Regions from separate parts of the Janthinobacterium lyxosi genome, predicted to be linked through region 1. Evidence: predicted binding sites of a transcription regulator. Region 1 holds the regulator's gene; the other holds the start of a gene.
The links. Region 1 encodes sigma-54, which starts transcription at its own class of promoters, with help from an activator protein. Its sites were predicted from a motif close to TGGCANGNAANCTGCTTT; they were not measured.
Positions count from the first base shown of each region.

Region 2: glnA (type I glutamate--ammonia ligase) is a predicted target of sigma-54. The motif match lies at 1,786-1,803, and genes of this name have one in related genera.

Region 1 covers NZ_JBNYXM010000023.1:52,430-56,624, forward strand. Annotated here, with positions in the region: gene ACQ4WP_RS21465 (enoyl-CoA hydratase/isomerase family protein) at 1-1,080, opposite strand, end outside; gene hpf (ribosome hibernation-promoting factor, HPF/YfiA family) at 1,337-1,696, opposite strand; gene ACQ4WP_RS21475 (RNA polymerase factor sigma-54) at 1,766-3,247, opposite strand; gene lptB (LPS export ABC transporter ATP-binding protein) at 3,252-4,007, opposite strand; gene lptA (lipopolysaccharide transport periplasmic protein LptA) at 4,007-4,195, opposite strand, start outside.
Region 2 covers NZ_JBNYXM010000047.1:8,378-12,572, reverse strand. Annotated here, with positions in the region: gene ACQ4WP_RS27405 (TAXI family TRAP transporter solute-binding subunit) at 1-978, shown strand, start outside; gene ACQ4WP_RS27400 (rhodanese-like domain-containing protein) at 1,055-1,516, opposite strand; gene glnA (type I glutamate--ammonia ligase) at 1,901-3,316, shown strand; gene ACQ4WP_RS27390 (DUF4124 domain-containing protein) at 3,502-3,984, shown strand; gene glnL (nitrogen regulation protein NR(II)) at 3,992-4,195, shown strand, end outside.

The sequences.
Region 1 (4,195 bases):
CAGGTGGCGTAGCGGATGCGCTGGCGCCGGCCAGACGGGGGCAAAGAAGCGCGCCACCATGGCCGCGTCGACCTCGTCCAGGCTGGCAGGGTTCCAGCGCGGCGCATTGTCCTTGTCGACCACCAGCGCGCGCACGCCTTCGAGCACTTCGCCATGTTCGAAGTTATGGCGCACCACGCTGCGCTCCATGCGCAGGCAATCGGCCACGCCCAGGCGGGCGCCCCGCTGCAGCAATTCCAGGGTCACCGACATCATCAGCGGCGAACGCAGGCGCATGGCCGCCAGGGCCTTGCCGGCGAACGCGCTGTCGTCCTGCGTCAGCGACGCCATGATGGCGGCCACCGAACCGGCGCCGAAATGGCGGTCCAGCGCCGCGCGCGCCGTGGCCAGGGGAGAAGCCCCCGCCTCGGCCTGGAACGGTGCTGCCAGCGCCTTGATGGCCACCGGCAAGGCCTCGCCCGGCGTCGATTCGAACAGGGCCAGCAGCGCCCCCATCTGCGCCTCGGGCAGGTACACATCGGCCAGGCCCGTGTACAGGGCATCGGCCGCGTTGATCGTCAAGCCTGTCAATCCCAGGTACAGGCCCAGTTGGCCCGCCAAGCGGGAAAGGAAATAACTGCCGCCCACGTCCGGGAACAAGCCAATATTGACTTCCGGCATGGCCATGCGCGTGCGGCCCGTGACGATGCGCAGGCGGTTGCCAGGCCCGGCTTGCGCCACGCCCATGCCGCCGCCCATCACCACGCCATCCAGCACGGCAATATACGGTTTCGGATAGAAATGAATCAAATGATTTAAAGCGTATTCTTCCGTAAAGAAATCTTCCAGCTGGGCACTGCCGCCTTGCGGCGTGGCCAGGCCCGCATCGTAAAAGAAGCGGATGTCGCCACCGGCGCACAAGGCTTTCTCGCTGCTGGAGCGGATGACCACGGCGTCCACCTGCGGATCGGCGCGCCAGGCCAGCAGGGCCGTGCTCAGGGCACGCACCATCTCCAGCGACAGGGAATTCAAGGCTTTCGGGCGGTCGAGAACGATGTGGCCCGTACGGTTGCGGATGGAGGTCTGGACGAAGTCGCTCATGGCAAAATGAAAAGAAGTGAGAGTGGCCACATTCTAGCGCCTGCGAGGGAACATTGCGTTCGACAGGTTCGGGCGCAAAAAAGGGCGCAAGGTGCGCCCCTAGTTGATCACAACCGGTTCAAAGTCGCAGGCCGTGGAACACGTGGAAAAACCGTAGCGAGCGGATGTGAGTTGTGGCTGAGAAGCGGAGCTGTGCGTATGCACAGTGAGCATCGGAGGCCGCAAATCGCGACGCGCAGCAGGTTTTTTGGTGTTCTTAGGCGGCGGCGAATTCTTCGTCCGAGTTGTCTGGCAGATGCTTGATCGCCTCTTTACCGTGCCCTTGCACTTTGGTTTTGTATTTCATCACTTGCCTGTCCAGCTTGTCGATCAGGGTATCGATCGCGGCATACAAGTCTTGCGCCAGGCTTTCCACGTAGACAGTTTTACCACTCAGACGCAGGTTGACTTCGGCCTTTTGACGTTTTTCTTTCTCTTTGAGGTTATCCACGGTCAGAATCACGGCAATATCGATGACTTGATCGAAATGACGTTTCACGCGCTCCAGCTTCGTTTGTACATATTCACGGATGGCTGGTGTGACTTCGAGATGATGTCCGCTGATGGTGAGATTCATACACACTCCTAAAGATGATCGGGTTCGTGCGGTCCATCCTATCCGGCCCGCAGAGGAACCGAAAAAAACTTACAAACACTTACGCAGGCTCACTGGCGGAATTTTCAACGCTTCCCGGTATTTGGCAACAGTACGTCGCGCAATCACCATGCCTTGTTCCCCCAGCATGTCCGCAATCTTACTGTCGGATAAAGGATTTTTAGGGTCTTCTGCTCCTGTCAGTTGCACGATCAATGCCCGTATCGCCGTCGATGACGCTTCGCCCCCCGCTTCGGTGGCGACGTGGCTACCAAAGAAATATTTCAACTCAAACATGCCATGCGGGGTCAGCATGTACTTTTGGGTTGTTACCCGCGAGATAGTACTCTCGTGTAAACCCAGTGTATCAGCTATTTCACGGAGCACAAGGGGGCGCATGGCAACGGCCCCATGCGAGAAAAAGTTCTTTTGTCTTTCTACTATCGCCTGCGCCACGCGCAAGATCGTGTCAAAGCGCTGGCGCATATTCTTGATCAGCCACTTGGCTTCCTGCAACTGTGCGCCCATGGCGCCCTCGCCCTTGCCCTGCTTGAGCAAGTTGGCGTACATGGCGTTCACGCGCAGGCGCGGCATGACGTCGTTGTTCAGGGTGACTTGCCAGCCATTGCGCGCGCGCTTGACGACGACGTCGGGCACCACGTAATCGGACACATCCGAGGCGAAGACGGCACCCGGATGCGGATTGCACTGGCGAATCACCGTCTGCGCTTCGCGCAAGTCCTCATCGTCGCAATCGAGGGCTTTTTTCAGCTTGTTGAAATCGCGCTGGGCAAACCAGGCCAGGTGCTTTTCCACGATGACGAGGGCCATGCGCCGCGTCACCATGGCGATGTGCGGCAAACGCTTGATTTGCAGCGCCAGGCATTCGGACGCATTGCGCGCGCCCACGCCGGGCGGATCGAAACTTTGCAGCAGCGACAAGGCCGTGCGCATCTCGTCGGCGTCGATTTCCAGCTCTTGCGGCAGGCGTGCCAGGATGTCGTCGAGCGACTCTTCCAGGTAGCCGTTGTCATCGAGTGCGTCGATGATCAGCTCGACCAGCGCGCGGTCGCGCAATTCGAGCACCGTCACGCGCATCTGCTCCATCAAGTGTTCGCGCAGGGTGCAGTGATGGGCTTCGAGTTGCGGGCGGGAATCTTCGTCGTCGGGCGCCTTGCCCCGGCTCGCCTCGCTCCAGTCGCTGTCGCCGCCCTCCGCTGCAGCCGGGCTGTCGCCGGCGGCCTCTCCGTCAAAGGTTTCCGCTTCGGCCGGCGCTGCAGGCGCCTCCTGGCCTGGCGGCTGGGGCGGTGCTTCGGCCGGCGCAGCCGTGGAACTCAAGGCGCCATCGGACAGCAGGCGCAGCGAACGGTCGAGCGGATCGTCGAGGCGTTCGAGCAAGGGATTGTCCGTCAGCAATTGCTCTAGCTCCTGGTGCAATTCCAGGGTAGACAATTGCAACAGGCGTATCGATTGCTGCAACTGCGGCGTCAGTGCCAGGTGCTGCGAAGTGCGCAGCTGCAATGATTGTTTCATTGGCTCACATGCGGAAGTGTTCGCCCAGATAGACCCGGCGTACCGACTCGTTCGCGATGATGTCGTCGGGGCGTCCCGACGCCAGCACCGAGCCCTGGTTGATGATGTAGGCACGGTCGCAGATACCCAGCGTCTCGCGCACATTATGATCGGTGATCAGGACACCGATATTGCGCTCCTTCAAGAAGCGCACGATGCGCTGGATCTCGATCACGGCGATGGGGTCGACACCGGCGAATGGCTCGTCGAGCAGCACGAAACGCGGGTCGGTGGCCAGCGCGCGGGCGATCTCCACGCGGCGGCGCTCGCCGCCCGACAGGGACAGCGCCTGGTTCTCGCGCAACTTTTCAATCTGCAAGTCGGCCAGCAATTTATCCAGGCGCTCCTCGATCTCGGCCTTCTTCAGGGGACGGCCTTCGACGGTCTGGATTTCCAGCACGGCGCGGATATTGTCTTCCACCGTCAGCTTGCGAAACACGGACGCTTCCTGCGGCAGATACGACAGGCCCATCTGCGCGCGGCGGTGGATCGGCAGGCGGGAAATGTCCACGCCGCTGATATCGATGCTGCCGCCGTCGGACGGCACCAGGCCGACGATCATGTAGAACGAGGTGGTCTTGCCGGCGCCGTTCGGACCCAATAGCCCGACCACTTCGCCGCATTCGACTTGCAGCGAGACATCATGCACGACTTGCCGCTTGCCATAGGTTTTTTGCAGCCCGCGAACGATCAGGGTGCTGCCGCAACGTGTATTGTCCATTATTTCTTTCCTGGCGCGGGCGTGGCCGGCGCTTTCTCCGCCGCCGGTGCCTTGGGCTTCGGCTGGATCACCATGCGCACGCTGCCGCCATCCGGGGTGCTGGTGCCGCTATTCGAATTTTCCATCGCAAATTCTTCCTTGCGGCTGTCATACGAGATGAAGGCGCCATTGGCCACGTCAGTCACTTT
Region 2 (4,195 bases), on a different contig from region 1:
TGGCTGTTCCTGCGCGAAGACAAGGCGGTGACGGAACTGACGCAATTGAAGGGCATGAAGATCAACCTGGGGCCGGAAGGCACGGGCGTGCCCAGCCTGTTCAGACAGTTGCTGTCCGTGAATGGTGTCGAAGCGAATGAGTTGACGGTGAGCGACTTGCAAAACACGCCCGCTACGGTGGAGTTGCTGGAAGGGCGCATCGATGGCCTCGTGTTCAGCTCGGCGCCGGAAGCGCCGCTGATCCAGATGCTGCTGCAAACGCCAGGCATCAAGCTGTTTGATTTTTCGCAAGCCGAAGCGTACACGCGGCGCCTGCCTTTCCTCACGCACGTCGTCTTACCGCGTGGCATCGTTGACCTGGGGCGCAACATTCCCGCGCAGGATTACCACCTGATCGCGCCGACCGCCACTTTAGTCGCGCGCGAAGACTTGCATCCTGCCCTGATCGACCTGTTCGTGCAGGCGGCAGCCGGCATCCATGGCGGCACGGGCTGGTTCCAGCAGCAGGGGCAGTTCCCATCCGCGCGCTATACGGAAATTCCCGTGGCGCCCGAAGCGCTGAAATTCTACAAGGATGGCGCGCCCGTGCTGCAGCGCTATATGAGTTTCTGGCTAGCCAATTTCTTTGATCGCATGTGGGTGCTGGTGGTGGCTCTGGGCGCGCTGATTTTACCCCTGTCGCGCGTGGTGCCACCCCTGTACGTGTGGCGCATCCGCTCGCGCGTGTACCGCTGGTATGGCCAGCTGCGCACGGTCGAGCAGGCGCTGGAAGACGTGCCGCAAGAGCAACGTGCGCAAGTGTATGCGGCGCAATTGCAACGGCTGGACCAGATCGAGGAAATGGTCAACCAGATCTCGATTCCCCTGTCGTTTGCCGATGGCTTGTACGGCTTGCGCAGCCACATCAACTTCGTGCGCAAGCGCATCTTGACCTTGATGGGTGAGCATCCGGTAGCCGAGGTGGGCGAGCCGGCCTGAGCGCTTAAACGAGGTTGATCGACAGCTTGCGCCCGACCAGCGCGGCGGCCCGCAAGGTCAAACGCTGTTCAGTGAATCAGGCGCCCAGCCACGGCAAGCCCGCCTTGCACCAGCCGCCGATCTGCTTGCGGTGGCCGTCCGCATCCTTGTCGCCTTCGAAGCCTTCGAGGATGTCGAAGCAGTTCATGTAGCCGTGTTCGGTGGCCAGCTTGGCGGCATGGCGCGAACGCACGCCGGAGCGGCACAGGAACAGCAGCACCTCGTCCTTGCCGGCCTGGGCAGTCAGTTGCGCGAGGAAGTCGGGATTCGGCACGCCGCCCGGGTAGGTGGCCCACTGCACCGCACCATGCTGGGTATCGGCGATGTCGACCCGGCCGACCCAGTCGCGCTCGGCATTCGTGCGCACATCGATGAGTTTGGCGGCAGCATCGACTTGTAGCAGGTCGTACGCTTCCTGCGGCGTGACAGCGCCGGCATACGGCGTACCTTCATTGGCCCGGCTGCGGGCGGTGGTCAGGATGTCGGCGGCGGTAGTCATGGCGTCCTCGATGAAAGTGGAAAGGTGTGAACGATTATAGTGCGCCGTTCGCGCTCCGCAAACGGGAAGTCACGGTGCACGGCGCATGCACCACAACAAGGCATTTTTCAGGAATCCATACAAAATGCACGATAATGGTGCGTTATTCGTTTTTTGCACTTGCATAGTGCATTCTTGATGTGACGCAAACGCGCGTGAAAATCGCGGGCAGGAAAACTTTCACTGGGATGGCAGTAATTTTGCTGCCGGCACCAGGGGGCTCCTGGAGCTGGCATGGAATCTGCTATGATCCCTATGAGTTTTGGTGGCACGCAATGTTTGCTTCGCTTCATCAGCCCAGACGCACTAAGGTCGGCTCACCCCACATTCATTTAGGAGATACGCATGGCAATGACAGCCGCAGAAGTCTTGAAGATGGTAGAAGAAAACGAAGTCAAATTCGTTGATTTCCGCTTTGCCGATACCCGTGGTAAAGAGCAGCACGTGACGGTTCCCGTGTCGCACTTCGACATGGACAAATTCGAATCGGGCCACGCCTTTGACGGTTCTTCGATCGCTGGCTGGAAAGGCATTGAAGCGTCCGACATGATCTTGTTGCCGGATCCAAACACGGCCAATATCGACCCGTTCATGGAAGAAACGACCCTGTTCATGCAGTGCGACGTGATCGAGCCGTCGGACGGCAAGGGCTACGACCGCGACCCGCGTTCGATCGCGAAACGCGCCGAAGCCTACCTGAAATCGTCGGGCATGGGCGACACCGCCTACTTCGGCCCTGAGCCGGAATTCTTCATCTTCGACAGCGTGCGCTGGAAGATCGACATGTCGGGCTGCTTCGTCAAGATCGGTTCGGACGAAGGTTCGTGGTCGACCGGCAAGGACATCGAAGGCGGCAACAGCGGCCACCGTCCTACCGTCAAGGGCGGCTACTTCCCGGTGCCACCAGTGGACAGCTTCCAGGACATGCGTTCGGAAATGTGCCTGATTCTGGAATCGCTGGGCATCCCGGTTGAGGTACATCATCACGAAGTCGCTGGCGCAGGCCAGAATGAAATCGGCACCCGCTTCTCGACCCTGGTCGAGCGCGCCGACTGGACGCAAAACCTGAAATACGTGGTGTGGAACGTGGCGCACAGCTATGGCAAGACCGCTACCTTCATGCCGAAACCTATCGTTGGCGACAACGGTTCGGGCATGCACGTGCATCAATCCGTATGGAAAGATGGCAAAAACCTGTTCGCTGGCGACGGCTATGCCGGCCTGTCCGATTTCGCCCTGTACTACATCGGCGGTATCATCAAGCATGCCAAGGCACTGAATGCGATCACCAACCCGGGCACCAATTCGTACAAGCGTCTGGTGCCAGGCTACGAAGCCCCAGTGAAATTGGCGTACTCGGCGAAAAACCGCTCCGCCTCGATCCGTATCCCGCACGTGGCCAATCCAAAAGGCCGCCGCGTGGAAGCGCGCTTCCCGGATCCACTGGCGAACCCGTACCTGTGCTTCGCCGCACTGCTGATGGCTGGCCTGGACGGCGTTACCAACAAGATCCATCCGGGCGAAGCTGCCTCGAAAGATCTGTACCATCTGCCGCCGGAAGAAGACGCACTGATCCCTACCGTGTGCGCTTCGCTGGAAGAAGCACTCGATGCGCTCGACAAGGACCGCGAGTTCCTGACTCGTGGCGGCGTGTTCAGCGATTCCATGATCGACGCGTACCTGGAACTGAAAATGCAGGACGTGCAGCGCATGCGCATGACCACGCATCCTGCCGAGTTCGACATGTACTACTCGCTGTAATGGCACCATGCCGGCAACTTGCCGGTAGTGAATAAAAAACGCGGGTGAGGCGATCGGTCTTGCCCGCGTTTTTTTTATGCAGTACGCCAATGCAGTGATAGTGCGGTGTTGTATAGTCGGCCCAGGAACGATGCGGCATGTGCCGACAGGAGTGAAGATTGACCAAGCATTACAGAATGGCGCTGATGGCAGGATTGCTGGGCGCGGCAGCACAGGCGCACGCGCAGCTGTATGTGTGCGCCGATGCACAAGGACACAAGACATACACGGACAAGCGTGCTGGCAAGCATTGCCAGCTGCTTGATTTGCCCGGCGCCATGACGGAGCCGCCGCGCAAGACGGCGCCGCTGGCCGGCGCACCGGCCCGGCCAGCCACGCAGGCGGTCGCCACGGCAGCGCCTGCCGCCGGCGCGTTTCCCAAGGTCGATGGCGCCGAGCAACGGGCGCGCGACCTGGACCGGCGTCAGATCTTGCAGGACGAATTGCGCAGCGAAGAGCAGAAACTGGCGGCCCAGCGCCTGGAATTTAACGCCGGACAACCTGAGCGCCAGGGCAATGAGCGTAACTATGCGAAATATCAGGAACGGGTGGCGCAGCTGAAGGACAACATTGGCCGAACACAGCAGAACGTCGAGGCCCTGAAACGCGAGATCGCCAATATCCGATGACGAGACCATGACAATAGACAACCATTCCAGCCGTCCCGCCCACCTGGCCGGCCTTGATTTGCTGGCTTCGGCCGTGATTCTGCTCGATGGTGACGGCCGCATCAGCTATGCCAACGCGGCGGCGGAAAACCTGCTGGAAAGCTCGCTGAAAGCCCTGTCGCGGCAAAAGCTGACGGCGCTGTTCCTCAATCCCGAGGAGCTGGCCGGCATC